DNA from 3 places in the Nonomuraea sp. NPDC050328 genome. Region 3 is predicted to be linked to each of the others. Evidence: predicted binding sites of a transcription regulator. Region 3 holds the regulator's gene; each other region holds the start of a gene.

Region 1 (7,283 bases), on a different contig from region 3:
CTGCAACTCGGCCGGCAACTGCGTGGCCTCCATGGCCAGCACCTGGCGGAAGCGCAGCTCAGCGGTCTTACCGACCCTCTCGACGGTCTCCTTCTGCCCCGCGCCTGGCACGGAGATGACGATGTTGTCGCCGGTCTTGGCGACCTCGGCATCGGACAGGCCGCTGCCGTTCACCCGGTTGCGGAGGATGTTGACCGCCTGGTCGAGAGCCTCCTGCGAGGGTGCCTTGCCATCGAGCGTGACGGGCGAGAGCGTCACCGTCGTTCCGCCGGCCAGGTCAAGGGCGAGCTTGGGCGTCCACGCCTTTTGCAGCGCCATCGCCCCAGCCATGGCGAGAATGAGCGCCAGGAGAAGCAGGAGCGTACGTCCTGGCTTGCTCTGGCGACTGGTCGGTCGGGCCACTGGTCGTCTGTTCTTTCAGGTAGGGGTTTGAGCAGAGCCTAGTCAGGACTTGGGGGTGGTGGAGTCCTGGCCGCCGTCGACGGTTCCCTTGGCGGGAACGTCGGCGTCGTCCGTGACCTGGTCGTCGGTGTGGTCGGTGACCACCGGCTCGTCACCCGGGGTGACCACGCGCCCGATCGCCGCCTTCACCCAGCGGGTCTCGACACCCGGCGCGACCTCGATGATCACATCCTCGTGGTCGATCGCCACGATCGTGCCGAACAGGCCGGTCGTGGTCATCACGCGAGTGCCCGGGGTGAGCGAGTTCTGCATCTTGACGGCTTCCTGCTGCCGCTTCTTCTGCGGGCGGATGAGCAGGAACCAGAACGCCACCACCATCAGGACCAACATCAGGATGGTGGACAAGCCACTGCCTTGCATGGGGCACCTTCCATCTTTCGTACAAGATGTTTACACCGGCCTTGGGCCGGAAATTCCGCTTGTCGCGCTGCTAGCACACCGCTCAGCCCGCCAGCCTACACAGCCAGCCAAGCCACGGAGTGTAGGCGGTTGTCGTGAAACGCGGCAACGAACCAGCGTTCCGGCGCGCGGGGAAGTTCCCAATTCGCAACGTTGGTACCGATCTGTGACGCGGGCTCCGATGCGGCTCGGCCCCAGCCGGGGCTCCGGGTCCGCCGGCTCCGGGGCTCTGTGACCTCCGTTGACCTGGCTTTGCCGTGATCAGCCCGATCCCTCGACGGCGGCCAGGGCCTCCTCCAGGGTGAACGCCCGGGCGTAGAGGGCCTTGCCGACGATGGCGCCCTCGATCGGCAGGGCGGCCAGGGCGCGCAGGTCGTCCAGGGAGGCCACGCCGCCGGAGGCGATCACCGGCCTGGCGGTGCGGGCGCAGACCTCGCGGAGCAGGGCGAGGTTGGGGCCGCGCAGGGTGCCGTCCTTGGTGACGTCGGTGACGACGTAGCGGGAGCAGCCGGCCGCCTCCAGGAAGGCCAGAGCCTCCCACAGGTCACCGCCCTCACGGGAGGCGCCTCGGGGAGCGAGGGTGGTGCCGCGGACGTCGAGGCCGGCGGCCACGCGGTCGCCGTGCTCGGCGACGACCTCGCGGCACCACGCGCGGTCCTCCAGGGCCGCGGTGGAGAGGGTGACGCGGGCGCAGCCGGTGGCCAGGGCGGCCTTCAGCGAGGCGTCGTCGTGGACGCCGCCGGACAGGTCGACCGGCACGTCCAGGCGGGCGGTCACCTCGGCGAGGAGGTCGTGGTCGGAACCGCGGCCGAAGGCGGCGTCCAGGTCGGCCAGGTGGACCCACCGGGCTCCAGCGGCCTGCCAGGCGAGGGCGGCGTCCAAGGGGCTGCCGTGGACGGTCTCGGTGCCCGCCTCGCCCCGCACCAGGCGCACGGCCCGACCGGCGGCCACGTCCACGGCGGGCAGGAGCAGCAGCGTCATGGAACAGCACCCTATCGACCGGGGCCGGCTCCCGGCCGAGGCCGTTTCAAAGGGGGCGAAAGCGGCCATCCTCTCCCGATGAGCCGCGAATCCCTTCAGCCCTTCGACCGCGTCGATCTCTTCCGGCAGGAGGTCGAGGCCTTCACGGCCGCGGCCCGGCGGGCGCTGCCGGACGCGCCGCAGGTGCCGAGCTGCCCGGACTGGTCGGTCGCCGACCTGGTGCTGCACCTGGCCGGTGTGCACCGGACCGTCGCCAGGCTGATCGAGCAGCGGATGGACGCCCTGCCCGACCCGTCGACCATGGCCGGCCAGCTTCCCCGGGACATGGCCGGGTGGCCGGATCCGGCGAAGGCGCCCAGCTACGGGCCGATGCCGGAGTCGTTGCTCGAGTGGTTCGGCGAGGGGGCGCGGCGGTTGGCGGAGGTGTTCCGCACGACCGACCCGGCGACCGAGGTGTGGACGTACGGGGCCGACCGGACGGTGGCCTTCTGGGTGCGGGTGCAGACGATCGAGGTGGCGCTGCATCGGTGGGACGCCGAGCTGGCGGTCGGGACGCCCGGGGCGATCGACCCGGCGCTGGCGGCGGACGCGGTGGCGCAGACGTTCGAGGTGATGGTGCCCTTCCGGCGGGCCATGACCCAGGCCCCGCCCGGCGCGGGCGAGACCTACCGCTTCCGCCGCACCGACGGGCCGGAGAGCTGGACGGTCCGGTTCGACGGCCCCGACCTCCACGTGCACGGGACGAGCCCGGACGCCGGTGAGGGTGTCGATGTGGAGCTTGCCGGTACGGCGGAGCAGCTCATGCTGTACCTGTGGCACCGCACCCCGGCCGACACCCTCGCGGTGACGGGTGACCGTACCGTCCTGGAGCGGTACTTCACCCTCGCGCCCCCCGTCTGACGGCGGGCGGGTCAGTCGGCGAAGGCGGCCCCGAACGCGTCGGCGGGCGGCTCCATGCCCAGGTGCAGCCACGCGGCCGCGGTGGCGACCCGCCCGCGCGGGGTGCGCGCGACGAGTCCCTGCCGGACCAGGAAGGGCTCGGCGACCACCTCGACCGTCTCGGGCTCCTCCCCCACGGCGACCGCGAGGGTGGACAGCCCCACCGGCCCGCCGCCGAACTTGCGCAACAACGCCGACAGCACCGCCCGGTCGAGCCGGTCGAGACCTTCGGCGTCGACCTCGTACAGGTTGAGCGCGGCCGCGGCCAGATCCCGGGTGATCACCCCGTCCGCCCGGACCTCGGCGAAGTCACGCACCCGGCGCAGCAGCCGGTTGGCGATCCGGGGCGTGCCGCGCGAGCGGCGGGCGATCTCATGGCCGCCGTCGTCCGGCAGCTCGACGCCCATCAGCCGCGACGAGCGCCTGAGCACCTGCTCCAGCTCCGGCACCTCGTAGAACTCCATGTGCGCGGTGAAGCCGAACCGGTCACGCAGCGGCGCGGGCAGCAGCCCGGCCCGCGTGGTCGCGCCGACGAGGGTGAAGGGCGCGATGTCGAGCGGGATGGCGGTCGCGCCGGGGCCCTTGCCGACGACGATGTCCACCCGGAAGTCCTCCATCGCCAGGTAGAGCATCTCCTCGGCGGGCCGGGCCATCCGGTGGATCTCGTCGATGAACAGGACCTCGCCCTCGCCGAGCGTGGACAGGATCGCGGCCAGGTCGCCGGCGCGCTCCAGGGCGGGGCCGCTGGTGATGCGCAGCGGCGTGCCGAGCTCGGCGGCGATGATCATGGCCAGCGTGGTCTTGCCCAGACCGGGCGAGCCGCTCATCAGGACGTGGTCGGGCGCCTTGCCGCGGCGCAGCGCGCCCTCCAGCACCAGGGAGAGCTGCTCGCGCACCCGCTGCTGGCCGATGAACTCCGCCAGCCGCTTGGGCCGCAGCGCCGCCTCGATCTGCAGTTCGTTGTCGTCGGCGGCGGAGGAGACGAGGTCGCGTTCGAAGCTCATCGCACGCTCAACGCCCTCAGCGCGGCCTTGAGCATCGCGCCGACCTGCGGCTCGCGGCCCTCGGCCAGCTCGATCTCGGCCATCGGCTCGACGACGGCCAAGGCCTCGTCGGCGTCCTTGCCCGAGTAGCCCAGCCCGACCAGGCCGGAGTGCACCTGCTCGCGCCAGGTCACGCGGCGCGGCGCGCCGGCGATGGCGGCGTTGACCGCCTCCTCGGGCGTGCCGAGCCGGTTCTTCAGCTCGACGATGATCCGCTGGGCGCCCTTCTGCCCGATGCCCGGGACCTGCGTCAGCGCCTTGACGTCGGCCGCCGACACCGCCACGCGCAGGGCGTTGGGGGTGTGCACGGCCAGCATGGCCAGGGCCAGCTTGGGCCCCACGCCGCTGGCGGTCTGGAGCATCTCGAACACGACCCGCTCGTCCTCGTCGGCGAAGCCGAACAGGGTCAGCGACTCCTCGCGCACCACCAGCGAGGTGGCGAGCCTGGCCTGCTCCCCCACCCGCAGCGTGGCCAGCGTGCCCGGCGTGCAGTGGACCAGGACGCCCACCCCGCCGACCTCGATCACGGCTCCGTCCGGACCGGCCGCGGTCACCGTGCCCCGCACCGATGCGATCACACCACTCGCCCCCTCGTCGCCCGCGCGACCGCCTCGGCCAGCCGCTGCTGGTTGCCGCCGCGCCACACGTGGCAGATCGCCAGCGCCAGCGCGTCGGCGGCGTCCGCCGGTTTCGGCATCTCCTTGAGCCGCAGCACGCGGGTGACCATGGTGCCGACCTGTGCCTTGTCGGCCGAGCCGTGCCCGCTGATCGCGGCTTTGACCTCGGAGGGGGTGTAAAGCGAGACCGGCAGCCCGCGCCGCGCGGCGCACAGCACAGCGATGCCGGAGGCCTGGGCGGTCGCGATGACCGACTGCGTGTTGTGCTGGCTGAAGACGCGCTCGACCGCCACCATGTCGGGGGCGATCTGGTCGAGCCAGCGTTCGAGGCCCTGTTCCAGGGCGACGAGCCGGTCGGGCAGCGGGTCGTCCGCCGGAGTGCGGATCACCCCCACGTCGACCAGCGACAGCGGACCGCCCACGCGTCCCTCGACCGCTCCGACGCCGCATCGCGTCAGCCCAGGATCCACACCCAGCACCCGCACCCGCGCACACCCCTCCATCCGCCGAACACTTGTTCGGCGGGAGCCAGCCTAACGGCCGGAGACGTTCCGCGCACGCACACCGGCCCGTTCAGACCGGGCTTCCGGGAAGGGGAGCACGGGCTGCCGGGGCGTGCGGCGGCGCCCTATACGCTCACCGGCATGAACGGCATCACCCTGCGTGAGCTGCTGGCTTTCGACGAGGCCGACGTCCTGCGCCTGGTGCTCGCGCCGGCCGGTGAGGACGTGCGGTTCGACGGCGTGGTCATCGGCGACGAGGGTCCGGCCCGTTCCTGCACCGGGCGGGTCGTGCTGGCGATCGGGCTGCCGGTCCAGGAGGCGGCGCGGCGCGACGCGGCGGCGGTGGTGGTGCGGGCGGACGGGTTCGACGAGGAGACGCTGCACACCGCCGACCAGTACGGCCTGGCCTTGCTCGCCAGGGCCGAGTGGGCGGACTGGGACGACGTGGCGACGCTGCTGCGCTCGGCGCTGGCCTACGCGGGAGCCGGCCGGGGCGACCGGATGGCGGACGCGACCGAGAGCGGCGGGCTGGCCGCGCTGGCGTCGGTGGTGGCGGAGTTCACCGGCGGCTCGATCACCATCGAGGACACCCGGTTCCGGGTCCTGGCGCACTCGGCGACCGGGCCCGAGGCCGACGAGATGCGCCGTTCCACCATCCTGGGCGGGCGGGTGCCCGACTGGCGGGTCGAGGAGCTGCGGCGCAGCGGGCTGCTGCGCGCGTTGTGGTCGTCGGACGAGGTCATCCACCGGCCGGCCGACGGGGACACGCCCGAGCGACTGATCATCGCGATCCGCAGCGGGCGGGAGATGCTCGGCTCGATCTGGGCCGCGGCCGACGGGCGGGCGCTCAGTCCGAACGCGGCGAGCGCGCTCAGCCGGGCGGCCGAGGTGGCCGTGCCGTACCTGCTGCAGCACCGGCTGCGGGAGAGCGGCGCGCGGCGGCGGGAGGAGCACGCGCTGCGCGGGCTGCTGAGCGGGGAGGGCGATCTGAGCACGCACGCGTGGTCGCTCGGGCTGGCTCCCGAGCTGCGGTGCGCGGTGGTGGTGGCCGAGCTCGACGGCTCGCCGGGCGCGGCCGGTGAGCGGGTGCTGGGGACTCTGGCGCTGCAGGCGGCCTCCTACCGGGGGGCGGCGCGGGTGCTGCGGGAGGCGGGGCGGGTGACCGTGCTGCTGCCGGTGGGCGACGGGGAGGAGTACGGGGCGGCGGGCCTGGCGCGGGAGCTGGACGGGCTGGCCGCGGCGACGCCCGGGGCGGGGCCGGTGTGGGTGGGCGCGGGCGGCGTGGTGCCCTCGCCCCTGCGGGCCGCCGCCTCGCGGGAGGAGGCCGCGCTGGTCGTCCGGGTCCTGCGCGAACGCGGCGGCCTGCCGGAGAAGGGCGGCCCCGCGTCAGGAGCGGCCCCGGTGCGGCGGTGGGCGCAAGCCGCGGAAGTGGCGCCGGCGATCGACGTGCTGCGCATCCTGGACGCGGCCCGGCCCGCCTGGGAGCGGGGCAACGGGCCGGTGCACGAGCTGATCCGCGCCGACCTGGCCGCGGGCGGCGAGCTGGTCCGGTCGATCGCCGTCTACCTGGAGGAGGCCGGCGACGTCGCGGCGGCGGCCAGGCGGCTGGTCCTGCACCCCAACACCCTGCGCTACCGCCTGCGCCGCGCCCGCGAACGGTTCGCGGTGGACCTGGACGATCCGGACATCCGCCTGCTCATGACCCTGGCCGTCCGCTTGGTGGACGCCTCTTGGCCGACCGGCCAAAGCTGATCTCCCGCTTTGGCTCGGCGGCTAAAGATTTCCGGATACGGCAGGCCTCAGGCTCGTCCTTACGGTCCCCCGAAATCCAGGAGTCTTGACGTGTTGAACAGCAGGGTCGCCGAGGTCGTCCGCCACGCCGTGGACACCGGCGCGCTGGGCGCGGAGCAGCCCGTGGCCGGTTTCGTCGACGTCGAGGGGGTGCGCTCGTCGGTCGCCGCGCTGCACGCCGCCTTCGGTCCCGGCGTGCTGCACACCTTCGCCGCCAAGGCCGCCTCGCTGGTGCCGGTGCTGCGCCTGCTGGCCACCGAGGGCATGGGTTGCGAGGTGGCCAGCCCGGGCGAGCTGCGCATCGCGCTCGACGCCGGCTTCGACCCCGCCAAGATCGTGTTCGACTCCCCCGCCAAGACCCGGCAGGAACTGGCCCAGGCGCTGGAGCTGGGCATCGCGGTCAACGCCGACAACCTGACCGAGCTGCGCCGCATCGACGGCCTGCGCCGCGACGACTGCGCCTCGGTCGTGGGCCTGCGGGTCAACCCGCAGGTCGGCACCGGGTCGATCGGCGCGATGAGCACTGCCACCGCCACCTCCAAGTTCGG
Region 2 (7,283 bases), on a different contig from region 3:
TCCCAACGTTTGACCTGATGAAACCGCTCCATGGGAAAGCAATTTCGGCCCCGACCACCCTTTCCCCTGCCCTTGACCGCCCTCACCCACGACTCGACCGAGCCAACCGCCCCCTCCCGGTCGAGCTCCGGTTGGGGCACACCCCCTCTTCCTCGTCGCCCTGCTCCCCCTCTTCCCGCCGGATCGCTCCCCTTGTGCCTGTGCCGCACATCGCACACACATCGCGGACATATCAACCCGCCTCCCCAGGATGGAGCTCACAAGAAAGCACCAGCTAGGGAGCGTCCCCGATGTCCACCACCGCCACCGTCGTCACCGTTCTGGCCGCCCTCTGGGTGGGTTTCTCCGCCTTCTCACTCCTCCGCCGCGCCGAGTGGGTCGTGAAGCCGCTGACCGACTACGGCGTCCCCAGCACGTGGTGGCCCTGGCTGGGCGCGGCCAAGGCCGCCGGCTCCATCGGCCTCCTGATCGGTTTGTTCGTGCCGATCATCGGCATCCTGGCCGGGATCGCCCTGATCCTGTACTTCACCGGCGCCATCGTCACCGTGCTCCGCGCCCGCTCCTACTCGACCGTCGTCTACCCCGTGCTCTACCTGGCCCCCGTGATCGCCGCCCTCACCCTCGGCCACCTCGCCTGACCACCCCCACGCCTGCGCCAGCTCCCCACACCAAGCAGCCACCGCCCCGAACCCCCACCCTGCTGGACCCTCCCAGAGGAACCCACCGAAGCAGCGAGCCAGAGATGTGGGGCTGGCGCAGCAGCTCAAGAGACAGCACCGAAGCCGACAGAGGGCCGCACAGCAGCGCCGGCGCAACACCAGCCGACGGCCGCGGCCCTCAGAACGGACGCCGGACCGGAGCACACAGGCCGACGTGCTGCAGGCCCTCGAAGGGCATCCCAAGCCGAAACCAACCCTCGCCCCACCCCCGGGTCCCGTCCGGCACTGGTCCTCACCCCACCCCCGGTCTCCGCCCCGGCCCCGGTCCCCGTCCCGGCATTGGTGGTCTCCCTGCCGGCACTGGTCCCCGTCCCGTGCCGGCCCTGGTCCCCGTCCCGTGCCGGCCCTGGTCCCCGTCCCGTGCCGGCCCTGGTCCCCGCCCCGTGCCGGCCCTGGTCCCCGCCCCGCGTCCGGTCCTCGTCCCGGCCGCGGGCCTCGTCCTAGGAGAAGTCGTCCTCGACCTCGACGCCTTCCTGCTCCAGCGCCTCCCGAACCACCCGATAGGCCAGCCCCGGCGCGTACCCCTTCCGAGCAAGCATCCCCGCCAGCCGCCGAATCCGGACCTGGGACTCAAGCCCCCGCGTCGACCCGAGCTTCCGCTCAACCAGCCGCCGAGCCGTCTCCAGTTCCTGGTCGGGATCCAGCCGTTCGACGGCCTCGTTGACCGTCTCCCCGTCCACACCCCGGTGCCGCAGTTCGGCCGCCAGAGCCCGCTTGGCCAGCCCCCGCCCATGGTGCCGGGACTCCACCCAAGCCTCAGCGAAGGCCTCGTCGTTGATCCACCCCAACTCGGTGAACCGGTCGAGCACGACGTTGGCGACCTCCTCGGGCACCTCCCGCTTCCGCATGGCCTCCGCGAGCTGCGCCCGCGTCTTGGGCGCCATGGCCAGCAGACGGAGCGCGATGTTCCGTGCCACAGACTCCGGATCCGCCGGCGGCCCTTGCGCCGCCCCCGAACCCGGATCCGGCCCGTCCCCGTAGCGCCCGCGCCCCTTCTTCCGCGAGTAGCGGCCCTTCCCCCGCCCAGCCCGCCGCCGCTCCCCACCGTCGTCATCAAACAGCCCACCGCCCGAGCCCCCCGCCGCCCCGAACGGCTCACCCTCGAACAGCCCTCCGCCACCCGAACTCCCCCGCCCGCCCGAATCGGCTTGCACCCCATCAAACAGCCCGCCCCCCTGGCCAGACTCGCTGCCGAACAGCCCACCGCCGGTGTCGGGGCTGGGCGGGGTGGGCTCGGTAGCCGGGGTGGGCTCGGGCTCCGGGGTCGGCTCGCTGAATAGACCGCTGCCCCAGTCGTGGCTGGCCGGAGTCGGGTCGGGCTCCGGGGTCAGCTCCCTGAACAAGCCGCCGCCCTCAACGTGGCTGGCCGGAGTCGGGTCAGCCCCCGAGGTTGTCGGCTCGCTGAACAGGCCGCTGCCCTCATAGTGGCGGGGCTCGGTCGGTTGGGAGTCGGAGGTCGGCTTGCTGAACAGGCCGCCGAAGGGAGCCTGTTCGAAGGGGGCCGGTTCGAAGGGAGCCTGTTCGAAGGGGGCCGGTTCGAAGGGGGCCGGTTCGAAGGGGGCCGGTTCGAAGGGAGCCGGTTCGAAGGGGGCCTGGCCATCGGTGTCAGGGTCGGCCCGGCGGGGACGCTTGCCGTACTCGGTGCTCTTGGAGCGGCGCGCGCGCTTACGACCACGGGTCTCGGAACCGTCGTCCCCGGACGCCAGACCGGAGAGCGGGCCGCTGCCGTCGTCTCCCGAGCCCAGGCTGAAGAACGGGTGCCCGTCCTGGCCGGAGTCGAGCCCCTCCTGGGCAGCCGGAGCCCACCAGGAGCCCTCGTCCGCAGCCGGGGACGACGACGAGGTCACTGGTGAGGAAGCGGCCTCGAGTGGAGACGCGGCCTCAGGTGGGGAGGTGGGCCAGGCAAAGGTTGCCGATGAGTCCAGGGCCTGAGGCTGGGCCTCGCCACGGGTCTGAGCCGAGCTCGACGTCTGAGCTGTACCCGAGGGGCGAGCTGTACCCGAGGGCTGAGCCGTACCCGAAGGCTGAGCCGGGTAGGAGGTGTCGGTCGGGTCCGGGGTTTGAGATCGGGAGGACGGGTTGCGGCGGCGGCGCTTGGTGGGGTGTTCGGCGGGGTCGGGCCAGGCACCCCAGTCCCGCGGGTGAGCTGGGGAAGGGGCAGAGCCTGGCGAGGCAGAGCCGCCCGGCGAGGTGAGCTCGCCGGAGGGAAGAGAGTCGCCCAGCACAAGAGGGTCGCCGGGGGTAAGGGAGTCGCTCGGTGTGGGAGGGTCGCCGAAGAGCCAGGGTGGGGCGTCGGCTGGGTCGGAGTCGCTCCAGCCAGGCGGCGATGGCCGGGCGCGGCGGGCGCGCCCGGGGTCAGGCCGGCTCTTCGGCTCGTTCATACGCCGAGCGCTCAGATGTCACCGGGCTTCGGCGCGGCGGCGGCAGCAGCGGCCGCCGCGGCGGCGCGGGAGCCACGGCCGGACGGAGCCGGGGCGGCGGCAGCCGGAGCGGGAGCGGCAGGGGCGGCGTCGGCGGGAGCGTCGACCCGCGGGCCGACACCGAGCTTCTCCTTGATCCGCTTCTCGATCTCGTTGGCGATGTCCGGGTGGTTCTTCAGGAAGTTACGCGCGTTCTCCTTGCCCTGGCCGAGCTGGTCGCCCTCGTAGGTGTACCAGGCACCGGCCTTGCGGACGAAGCCGTGCTCGACGCCCATGTCGATGAGGCCGCCCTCACGGGAGATGCCCACGCCGTACAGGATGTCGAAGTCGGCCACGCGGAAGGGCGGGGCCATCTTGTTCTTGACGACCTTGACGCGGGTGCGGTTGCCGACCGCTTCGGTGCCGTCCTTGAGCGTCTCGATGCGGCGGATGTCGAGGCGCACCGAGGCGTAGAACTTCAGCGCCTTGCCACCGGTCGTGGTCTCGGGCGAGCCGAACATGACGCCGATCTTCTCGCGGAGCTGGTTGATGAAGATGGCGGTGGTGGCGGTGCTGTTGAGCGCACCGGCGACCTTGCGCAGCGCCTGGGACATGAGGCGGGCCTGGAGGCCGACGTGGCTGTCGCCCATCTCGCCCTCGATCTCGGCCTTGGGCACCAGGGCCGCGACCGAGTCGATGACGATCAGGTCGACCGCGCCGGAGCGGATCAGCATGTCGGCGATCTCGAGGGCCTGCTCACCGGTGTCGGGCTGGGAGACCAGGAGGGCGTCGGTGTCGACACCGAGCTTCTTGGCGTATTCGGGGTCGAGCGCGTGCTCGGCGTCGATGAAGGCGGCGATGCCGCCCCCGCGCTGGGCGTTGGCCACGGCGTGGAGGGCGACCGTCGTCTTGCCGGAGGACTCGGGGCCGTAGACCTCCACGATCCTGCCGCGCGGGAACCCGCCGATGCCGAGGGCGACGTCGAGGGCGATCGAGCCGGTCGGGATGATCTCGATCGGCGCGCGGGCGTCGTCGCCGAGGCGCATGACGGAGCCCTTGCCGAATTGACGCTCGATCTGTGCGAGGGCAGTCTCAAGGGCCTTCTCGCGGTCGTTGATAGCCATGGGATCTCCCCTTGGAGGATCGTGGTCCGGTCAGTCGTGAGAAAGCTACGGCCTGCGACCGACAATTTTCCGCCGGACCTCGGTCCGGGTGGCTTCATAGTAGCCGAACGGCTGTTCGATCTCATCCGAACGCGAACCTGGCGTGTCCGCTCCGCGACTGTACCGGCGTGGACGACGAGGGAGTGGGATGGACAACGAATCGCTGGTGCTCAGGTGCCGTCTGGGCGACCGGGCCGCGCTGACGGAGCTGGTCAGGGCGTGGCACGAGCCGGTCCTGACCTACGTGCGCCGGATGCTCGGCCCCGGGCGCGCCGACGACGTGACCCAGGAGGTCTGGGTGGCGGTGGTGCGCGGGCTGCCCCGGCTCAAGGACCCGGCGCGCTTCGCGCCGTGGCTGTTCACCATCGCCCGGCGCGCGGTGGCGACCCGGCTGCGGGCGGAGTACGGCGAGGCCTCGCTCGACGCCGGGGCCGAGCCGCCTGCCGTACCGGACGGGACGGAAGCGGTTCTCGACCGGGTCGAGCTGTTCGACGGCCTGGCCGCGCTGCCGCCGCGCGAGCGGGAGATCCTCGCCCTCTTCTACCTGGAGGACCTGTCGCTGGAGGACTGCGCGGAGATCTGCGGCATTCCGCTGGGAACGGCCAAATCCCGGCTGCACCGGGCACGCGGCCTGCTTCGTGGACAACTGGAGGAGAAGCCATGAAAGACGACGAGATCATCGCGCTGGTGCGGGCCGAGTCGAGCCCGTGGCGGCGGCTGCGCGGGACGGTGGCGCTGCTCGGCGGGCTGGTGGGCGGGACGTTCCTGGTCACGCTGTGGGCGACCGAGCCCGGGCCGCTGCCGGACCGCACCCGGCTGGTGTTCGCGCTGCTGGCCTTGATCTGCGCCGGTTGGACGGCGTTCGGGGCCTGGTCGGTGCTCGGGCCGCGGCCGCTGTTCGCGCTGGACGGGCTGGTCGCGGGCTGGCTGGCGCTGGCGGCCTCGCTGGCGACGACGGCGGTGACGGTCACCGTGGCCGCGGACCGCGGCACCGGGCTGGCCGTGGCGATCGCGGCCGGAGCGCTGTTCATCGGAGCCTCGGCGGCGATCACCGTCCGGGCGCACCTTCGCTTCCGGAAGATCGTGCGGGAGCTGGCCCGACACCGGGACTAGACATTCCCCCACAATGCTCCCGCCCTGTTGCCATGGCCGTGACCTGGGGAGATCCTGAAAGGTGTGGCGAGCACCTACACCGAGGAACGGCGCGGCCATCTCCAGGCGCTGGCCGAACTGCTCCCCGATCACGGCCTGGTCGGCCGCATGGTCGGCGGCCACGATCCGGTGCTGTGGGCCTGGCACCCGAGCACGGGCCGCCAGACGCTGATCTTCGCCACGCCCACGCAGCGCGGGTGGCTCTTCCTGTGGTCGCCGGGCGGGCAGGGCAGCGCGGAGGATCTGGGCGGCACCGCCACGGCGATCAAGACGGTGCTGGCCCAGGAGCCCGACGACTAGGTGAGCCGGCTGGAGACGTTCTCCACCTGGCAGACCGCGCGCCAGATCTCCTTGGCGCCGATGCCGTCGGCCAGCGCCTGCTCGACGGTCCGGCCGCCGAGCGGCGCCAGCACGTAGTCGCGTGCCCACGACTCGGCGTAGGCGTCGCCGAAGTGGGCCCGCATCCGTCTCCAAAACTCAGTCAGGCGCATCAGCCAAGTATCGAACCACCGCCGGAGTGGGTAGGACCGGGCCATGGCGAAATCCCCCAAGAAGTCGCAGCCATCGCCCCCGAAGTCGGCCAAGAACCGGACCGGCCGGGCCAGGCGCCGCCACCTCGACCTTCTGATGCGGCAGGCCGTACAGAAGGAGAAGGCGGAGCGCTCCGAGCGGCACGCGGGTCTCCGGCGGGAGCCGCGGGCGGGCGTCGATCGCTCCAGGCGCGCTTCGCGCCGCTGATCACAGCACGCGCGAGCCGTACATCTCACCGAGATGGTCGGCGAGCAGCTCCAGCCGGGCGCCGTCGGGGTCCCTGAAGTAGATGGAGGCGCCGCTCTCGATCTGGTGCGGCACGCCGGCCATCTCCAGCTTGCCGCGCAGCCGTTCCCAGGTGGCCGGGTCGACGGAGATCGCGATGTGGTGCAGGCCGCCGAGCACCTCCTGGTAGGGGCCGAGGTCGAGGCCGGGGAAGTCGAAGAAGGCCAGCAGGTTGCCGTTGCCGAGGTCGAAGAAGAAGTGGTTGCTGCCCTTGTAGTCGCGGTTCTCGAAGATCTCGGTCAGCGGGAATTCGAGCAGCTCCTGGTAGAAGCGGACGGTCCGCTCGACGTCGGAGGAGAGCAGGGCGAAGTGGTGGAGGCCGCGTGCGCTGCTCGGGGGACGGTGGGGAAGGAGGTACTGCTGCTTGATGTGCTCACGTTTGGCGGCGACGGCCGCGTAGTCGATCTCGCTCACCTGGGGTTCACCTCACTTCCTCATATCTCCCGCGGCATGGGACTCAATCCTCGCTGACAAAGTTTGAAATCTGTCAGTCCATAGTCCATACTCGGGGCTATGGAACTTCGCACCCTGGGCAAGAACCAGGTCTCCGCGCTCGGCCTCGGCTGCATGGGCATGTCCGATCTGTACGGCCCGGCCGACGAAACCGAGTCGATCGCCACCATCCACGCAGCCCTGGACGCCGGGGTCACCCTGCTCGACACGGGCGACTTCTACGGAATGGGGCACAACGAGCTGCTCATCGCCAAGGCCCTCGAAGGCCGCGAACGGCCGCAGATCAGCGTCAAGTTCGGCGCGCTACGCGACCCCGCGGGCGCCTGGCTGGGCTACGACGGCCGGCCCGCGGCGGTCAAGAACTTCCTCGCGCACAGCCTGCGCCGGCTCCGCGCCGACCACGTCGACGTCTACCGGATCGCCCGCGTCGACCCCGCGGTCCCGATCGAGGAGACCGTCGGCGCGATCGCCGAGCTGGTGTCGGCCGGATATGTCCGGCACATCGGCCTGTCCGAGGCGGGCGCCGACACCATCCGCCGGGCGCACGCGGTCCATCCGATCGCCGACCTGCAGATCGAGTA
Region 3 (7,283 bases):
ATCTTCGCGTCCATGCCGCCGATGGTCAGCAGGTTGTCGTTGGCGGCGGCGTGCTTGCGCATGACCCGCTTGTGCGGCTCGGCGTTGCGGGCGTAGCCGTCGTAGGCGCCGACGACGCTCGCCAGCTCCGCGCTGCGGCGGTAGGAGACGCCGGTCATCAGGCTGGTGATCGCCCCGGCGACCGCGCGGCCGCCGTCGGAGTCGTAGGCGTGGCCGGTCGCCATCAGCAGCGCGCCGAGGTTGGCGTAGCCGATGCCGAGCTGGCGGTAGGCGCGGGTGGTCTCGCCGATCTTCTCTGTCGGGAAGTCGGCGAAAGTGATCGAGATGTCCATCGAGGTGATGATCAGCTCGGTCAGCTTCACGAAATTGGCGACATCGAAGGAGTTGTCGTCCTTCAGGAACTTCAGCAGGTTGATGCTCGCCAGGTTGCACGAGGAATTGTCCAGGTGGACATATTCCGAACACGGGTTGGACGCGGTGATCCGGCCCGTTTCCGGCGTCGTGTGCCAGTCGTTGATCGTGTCGTCGTACTGCACGCCCGGGTCCGCGCACTCCCACGCGGCCTTGGCCATCTTGGTGAAGAGGTCCTTGGCGTCGATCGTCTCGATGATCTCGCCGGTCAGGCGGGCGCGCAGGCCGAACTTCTCGCCCGCGTCCACCGCGCGCATGAACTCGTCCGAGACGCGGACCGAGTTGTTGGCGTTCTGGTACTGGACGCTGACGATGTCCTTGCCGCCGAGGTCCATGTCGAAACCGGCGTCACGCAGCGCGCGGACCTTGTCCTCCTCGCGCGCCTTGGTCTCGATGAACTCCTCGATGTCGGGGTGGTCGACGTCGAGCACGACCATCTTGGCCGCCCGGCGAGTCGCGCCGCCGGACTTGATGGTGCCCGCGCTCGCGTCCGCGCCGCGCATGAAGGACACCGGGCCGCTGGCCGTACCGCCGCTGGACAGCAGCTCCTTGGACGAGCGGATGCGGGACAGGTTGACCCCCGCGCCAGAACCGCCCTTGAAGATCACGCCCTCTTCCTTGTACCAGTCGAGGATCGACTCCATGGTGTCGTCCACCGACAGGATGAAACAGGCGCTGACCTGCTGTGGCGACTTGGTGCCGACGTTGAACCACACGGGCGAGTTGTAGGCGAAGATCTGGTGGACCAGCGCGTGCTTCAGCTCGTGGTCGAAGATCTCGGCGTCCTCGTCGGAGGCGAAGTAGCCGTTCTCGACACCGGTCCGGGTGTACATGCCGACCACGCGGTCCACGAGCTGCTTGAGCGACCACTCACGCTGCGGGGTGCCGACCGCGCCCCGGAAGTACTTGGTCGTCACGATGTTGGCCGCGTTGACCGACCAGAAGTCGGGGAACTCCACACCACGCTGCTCGAAGTTGATCGAGCCGTCGCGCCAGTTCGTCATCACGACGTCCCGGCGCTCCCAGGTGATCTCGTCATACGGGTGCACGCCCGGCTTGGTGAAGATCCTCTTCATCTTCAGGCCCTTGCTGCGCTTGCGCGATGACACCGTCTCCGTCATTGCTTGTCCCCCTTCTCCGCCTTCAACTGTTCGATCTCCGCTTCAAAGTCCGCCAGGCTCTCGAAACCCCGGTAGACCGACGCGAACCGCAAATACGCCACCTCGTCCAGCTCCCGCAGCGGGCCGAGGATCGCCAGGCCCACCTCGTTGGACGGGATCTCGGCCACGCCCTTCGCCCGGATGGCCTCCTCGACCTGCTGCCCGAGCTGCGCCAGCGAGTCCTCGCCCACCGGCCTGCCCTGGCACGCCCGCCGCACGCCCGCGACCACCTTGTCCCGCGAGAACGGTTCGGTCACGCCACTTCTCTTGCTCACCATCAGCAGGACCGTCTCCTGCGTGGTGAACCGCCGCCCGCACTCCGGACAGGTTCTGCGTCGCCGGATGGCGGCCCCGTCGTCCGTGGAGCGACTGTCGATCACCCTGGTGTCCGGGTGGCGACAGAACGGACAGTGCACGCCACGCCTCCTTGACACACGCGTTTCCCGACCTTCAAGGGTCGCCAAAGCAGGGTCACGGAAACACAATTTGTGGTGAACTACATCGGTGTAAGTACTAGATGTTGTGGTCCAACCGTAGAACTGCCGGGCCGTGATCGCAACTTGCCGGGCGGCTTCCCAGCGAAGTGGCTGATCAGTCGGCGTGTCGCCGGTGGGGGGCGTGGTGCGGGTGTTCCGAGGATGGGATTCTGCCGGGTTCCGGGGGGTGGGCGGGTCTGGTATAGGGGCTCCCGACCTGCGGAAACACTCCTGGCTACCAGGGAATTCCCGCCCTCCGCCGCCCTCTCAGCCCTGGTCCCCAGCCGGTCGGACTCTCCTCTTCAGCCCACCTGGCCCCGACTTCGCCGCGCCATACCTCAGCCCGCCTTGACCGACTTCCCCGCGCCACGCCACAGCCCGCCTTGGCGGACTCCCCGCCCCACGCCTCAGGCCGCCTTGGCTGACGCCCCGCCCCACGCCTCAGCCGCTTTCCCTGGGCTTGCCGTGCTTCCCCGCCTCGCCCCCCCGTCGGGCCGGCCCCGGGTCTCGCTCTCCCCGCCGCCCCTATCCCGCCCACCCCGTCGGGGCCCCGCGCCTTGATTCCCCTCCGGGCCCATGTGGGACGCTGCCAACCCGGCCGCGGCCCGACCCTGGATTCTGCGCCCGCCCTCCCGCCAAGCCCGAGGTCCTGCGGTCGGAGACGACGAATGGGCGCCGGTTGTAGGCGGCGCCCATTGAATGAAGTGACGGCGGCCGAGCGTCACCTTGAGGGAGGTGGCAGCGGCCGAGCGTCAGCTTGAGTGGAGTGACAGTGACCGAGCGTCAGCTTGCTAGGGTGCCCAGCCAGTAACCCGCTACAGCCAGTAGGACGATCAACGCGGCCACCACGATGCGGCCCCGGCGGGTGAGACGGAACGACGTGCGAGCCCTACGTGCCCGGCGAGCGCCGACCCCAGTACCGCCCGCACCGCCAGCCCCAGCACGGCCAGTTCCAACACGGCCTGTCCCGGCACGGCCAGTCCCAACGCGGCCGGTCCCGGCACGGCCACCGCCACCGCCACCGCTGCCAGTGCCGGTGCCGCCGCCGGTGCCGTCGTCGGACAGGCCGCCCTGGACGATGCTGCCCACGCGAGGGTGGGGCACGCTGGGGGCCGCGTCACGGCCTGCGCCCCGTCGCCGTGTCTGGCCCTTGGTCCGGCCCTTGCGTCCCGTGCCGGACGGTGTCGTCCGGGTGCCGTTGCCTTTCACCGCCACCACTACGCCCCCTTTCGGCCGCTCCCCCGAGCTCCGCCGTCTCGTCCCCGTAGTACTACCCCCGGCCACGGGACGGATTCCCGTTCCACCCCGAGCCGGAAACACTCTTGGCCTGTCCCATTCCGGACGCCCCTCGCCCCCCACGCGTGCCACCTGCTCAGCCGGCCGCCGTCCTTCCGACGATCCCGCAGCCTCGGCCCGCCCAGTTACCTGCCGGAACGCCTGGAGGTCGGTGACGCTCGCCAGACGTACGGCCTCGGCAGCCACTTCCGAGGCCGGCCCATCACCCTCGGCCGCTCCAGGAGGGTCACCTGGCCCACCGACACCGACACCGACACCGACACCGACACCGAGCGTCTCACCCCCGCCCGCGCTGCTCCTCGAGTGCGCCGTGCCGTCGCCGCTCCCCGGCCGCCCCCAGAGCCCGCTCGCTGGACGGCGTGCAGGGCGGCCTTCCCGAGCGAGTACGCCACCCTCCGACCCCGGCGCCCCTCCCCCACCGACTCCCGCGGAGCGCGGAACCCCGGGACCGGAAGGCTCCGCCGTACCCGTGTCCGAGCGGGGCGCCGGGACGAGGCGGAGGGGTGGGGTGCCCGGGCGGCGGGGACGCGGCGGGGGCGTGTTCGAATGACGGGGCTCCCGGGTGGCGTCGGCGATCAAGGTGAGATTGTCGGTGGTCTCTGCGATTGTGGTCGTCCGCATGAATGGCCTCCCGCCCCGTCACGACCGAAAATGGCCGAACAAAGATCGGCGTATCGAACACGATGTCGATCGAACTCCCGTACGATGGTCTACCACAGGGACCCGACATTTTCGAGGAACACTCGAACAATTGTTTGAGGATGATCTTCAACGGCGATATCGTCGCTGTGTGCGACACACGAACCACGGACCGGAAGGTCTGCCGGTGAGGAGGAACAGGGCATGAGCGAGCACGATGACTCCAACGGTGTCAGCGACCTCGCGTTGCGCAGGCGTGACTCACTGGGTCTGACGCCCAGGCAACGCAAGATCCTGGAGGTGATCCGCGACTCGGTGCAGCAGCGCGGGTACCCGCCCTCCATGCGCGAGATCGGCGAGGCGGTCCAGCTGACCAGCACGTCGAGCGTGTCGCACCAGCTGACGGCCTTGCAGCGAAAGGGCTACCTGCGGCGCGATCCGCACCGGCCGCGCGCGTTGGAGGTCCGGCTGCCGGGTGAGCCGGTGCTGTGGGTAGATCCGGACGGCGACGAGGTCGAGTCGCCGGTGAGCCGCCCGACGGCGGCGTACGTGCCGCTGGTCGGCCGGATCGCCGCCGGTGGGCCGATCCTGGCCGAGGAGAGCGTGGAGGACGTGTTCGCCCTGCCCAAGCAGCTCGTGGGCGAGGGCACGCTCTTCCTGCTCCAGGTCAGCGGTGACTCGATGATCGAGGCGGCGATCGCCGACGGCGACTGGGTGGTCGTACGGCAGCAGCCGGTGGCCGAGAGTGGCGACATCGTGGCCGCGATGATCGACGGTGAGGCGACCGTCAAGACGTTCAAGCGCAAGGACGGGCATGTCTGGCTCGTCCCGCACAACCCCAACTACGACCCGATCCCCGGCGATGAGGCCAGCGTCCTGGGCAAGGTCGTGGCGGTGCTTCGCCGCCTCTGAAACCCCCTCCGACCGGTCGGCCCCCGTCCGCACACGGGCGGCCGACCGGCCCCCACCTGGTTCCTCAGTCGTTTCGCCTTCTCCTCCTGAGCCTCACCCGGTGAGCGCCTCGGTACCTTCTGAGCCCCCTGAGTGCCCCGCTACTTGCCGACCCCTAAGACCCGCCCCCTGGCCTGTTCCTTGCCGCCTCATGCCCCCGCTGCTTGAGCCGCCGCGCCTTGAGCCTGGCCGCCGCTTCTGCTGAGGCGTCCGGTGCCCTGGGGCTTCTCGTCACTTCGGTGGGCCGGCCGGGTTGGATGGTCGGCCACTTGCTCGGGCCGGCCGGGCCCCGGTTCAGGCGCGCCCACGCTCCCGTACAGGCGGACCTCTTCACCGCAAAGCAGCCCCCGAGCCCCGCCAAGGCGGTGCCAGGAAGCGGGGCTGGGGCGAAAAGAGGGGGTGATCTAGACTGAAAGGGTGAACGACACTTTCCGGGCGGAAGACCTCAAAGCGCTACGCGACGGGGTTAAGTGGTCCAAAGCGGGCCCGGGGGTGATTCCCGCCTGGGTGGCGGACATGGACTTCCCGGTGGCCCCGGTGATCCGGGAGGCCCTGGAACGGCGGATCGTCACCGACCTGGGGTATCCGACCTGGGACGAGCAGTACGCCCCGGCACCGCTCATCGAGGCGTTCGCCGAGCGGTCGGAGGGCAAGTACGGCTGGCGGCCCTCGGGCCCGGACCGGGTCAGGGCGTTCAGCGACCTCAACCAGGCCCTCCAGGTCATCCTGCACACGATCACCGAGCCCGGCGATCCGGTGGCGGTGCACACGCCGACCTACAACGCGTTCGTGGCGTCGCTGACCGAGATGAACCGCCCCATCCTGCCGATCGCCGCACAAGTGGACACGGACGGGGACGGGTGGCGGTTCGAGGTACCGGATCTGGCACGGGCCAAGGTGCTGCTGCTGGTCAACCCGCACAACCCGACCGGACGGGCGTTCACGCGGGCCGAGCTGACCGAGTTGGCCGAGGCGGCGGAGCGGCACGACCTGGTGGTCATCTCCGACGAGATCCACGCCGACCTGGTGTACGAGCCGCACCGGCACATCCCGTTCGCCACGCTGCTCCCGGAGCGGACGATCACGCTGACCTCGGCGTCCAAGGCGTTCAACCTGGGCGGGGTCCGGTGCGCGGTGGCGCACTTCGGGCACGAGGCCACGCGGAAGGCCGTGTGGTCGGCGCCGAAGTTCCTGTACGGCGAGGCGAACCTGTTCGGGGTGGAGGCGACGGTCGCGGCCTGGCGGCACGGGGAGCCCTGGCTGGCCGAGATCCTCGGTCTGCTCGACCGGAACCGGCGGATGCTGGCCGAGCGGTTGCCGGCCGGGGTCGGGTATCGGGTGCCTGAGGCCACCTACCTGGCGTGGCTCGACTTCGGGCGGCCGGGGGCGGCCGAGCGGCTGGAGCGGGAGGCGGGGGTCCTGCTCAGCGGGGGTGAGCAGTTCGGGCCCGGCGGGGAGAACTTCGCGCGGCTCAACTTCGCCACCTCGTTGCCCGTGCTGGAGGAACTGGTCGGGCGGATCTCGTCCGTGGAGTTCTAGAGAACGGGCCGCGTCCGCTCAGGAGCCCAAGGCCTCCGGCCGGCGAACCGGATGGATGAACTGGGCGCGGCGGCTCCCCAAGCCGGGCTCAGGACCCGGGAAGGGGCAGGGCGGGTGCCCGTGCCCCTTCCTCTCGTCTCCGGGGTCAGGTCAGCGGGGGCAGGGGCGGGGCGGTGGCGGCGGGGGTGTCGGTGAGGGCGGCGAGGGCGAGCTCGATCGCCTTGTCCAGCTGCGGGTCACGCCCGGCGGCGCGGTCCTGCGGGGTGGTGACGACCTCGAGGTCCGGGTCGACGCCGTAGTTCTCCACCCCCCACTCCTGTCCTTCCAGCCAGTGGGAGTACCGGGGCTGGGTGACGACGGTGCCGTCCACCAGGGAGTAGCGCGAGTCGATGCCGATGACGCCGCCCCAGGTGCGGGTGCCGATGAGCGGGCCGAGCTTGCGGGCCTTGATGCCGGAGCTGACGATGTCACCGTCCGAGCCGGCGAACTCGTCGGCGATGGCCACGATGGCGCCGCGCGGCGAGTCGACGGGGTAGCGCATGGGCTCGTAGCCGCGTGAGCGGACCCAGCCGGTGACCCGGCGGGACAGCTTCTCCAGGACGAGCTCGGAGGTGTGCCCGCCCCCGTTCTCGCGGAGGTCGACGACGAGGCCCTCGCGGGCCATCTCGGTCCGGAGGTCGCGGTGGAACTGCGCCCAGCCGGAGGAGACCATGTCCGGCACGTGCAGGTAGCCGAGCCGCCCGCCGGACAGCTCGTGGACGCGGGCGCGGCGACCCTCCACCCAGGCGTGGTAGCGCAGGGCGGTCTCGTC

What was found. The regulator LexA, encoded in region 3, represses DNA repair genes until DNA is damaged. The targets are predictions, from matches to a motif close to TCGAACANNTGTTCGA.
Region 1: the regulator LexA is predicted to act here: its motif matches at 4,948-4,963, upstream of ruvC (crossover junction endodeoxyribonuclease RuvC).
Region 2: the regulator LexA is predicted to act here: its motif matches at 4,346-4,361, upstream of recA (recombinase RecA).

Annotation. Positions count from the first base shown of each region.
Region 1 is NZ_JBITIW010000005.1:49,787-57,069, forward strand. It holds gene secD (protein translocase subunit SecD) at 1-318, opposite strand, end outside; gene yajC (preprotein translocase subunit YajC) at 445-822, opposite strand; gene priA (bifunctional 1-(5-phosphoribosyl)-5-((5-phosphoribosylamino)methylideneamino)imidazole-4-carboxamide isomerase/phosphoribosylanthranilate isomerase PriA) at 1,123-1,842, opposite strand; gene ACIBG7_RS19860 (maleylpyruvate isomerase family mycothiol-dependent enzyme) at 1,921-2,742, shown strand; gene ruvB (Holliday junction branch migration DNA helicase RuvB) at 2,754-3,785, opposite strand; gene ruvA (Holliday junction branch migration protein RuvA) at 3,782-4,402, opposite strand; gene ruvC (crossover junction endodeoxyribonuclease RuvC) at 4,399-4,926, opposite strand; gene ACIBG7_RS19880 (PucR family transcriptional regulator) at 5,086-6,696, shown strand; gene ACIBG7_RS19885 (diaminopimelate decarboxylase) at 6,787-7,283, shown strand, end outside.
Region 2 is NZ_JBITIW010000002.1:248,901-256,183, reverse strand. It holds gene ACIBG7_RS07340 (DoxX family protein) at 291-638, shown strand; gene recX (recombination regulator RecX) at 1,160-3,100, opposite strand; gene recA (recombinase RecA) at 3,112-4,242, opposite strand; gene ACIBG7_RS07325 (RNA polymerase sigma factor) at 4,430-4,945, shown strand; gene ACIBG7_RS07320 (hypothetical protein) at 4,942-5,394, shown strand; gene ACIBG7_RS07315 (hypothetical protein) at 5,458-5,733, shown strand; gene ACIBG7_RS07310 (DUF3046 domain-containing protein) at 5,730-5,924, opposite strand; gene ACIBG7_RS07305 (hypothetical protein) at 5,968-6,171, shown strand; gene ACIBG7_RS07300 (VOC family protein) at 6,172-6,663, opposite strand; gene ACIBG7_RS07295 (aldo/keto reductase) at 6,763-7,283, shown strand, end outside.
Region 3 is NZ_JBITIW010000008.1:331,326-338,608, forward strand. It holds gene ACIBG7_RS29080 (vitamin B12-dependent ribonucleotide reductase) at 1-1,532, opposite strand, end outside; gene nrdR (transcriptional regulator NrdR) at 1,529-1,987, opposite strand; gene lexA (transcriptional repressor LexA) at 4,187-4,894, shown strand; gene ACIBG7_RS29095 (MalY/PatB family protein) at 5,450-6,472, shown strand; gene ACIBG7_RS29100 (PDZ domain-containing protein) at 6,618-7,283, opposite strand, start outside.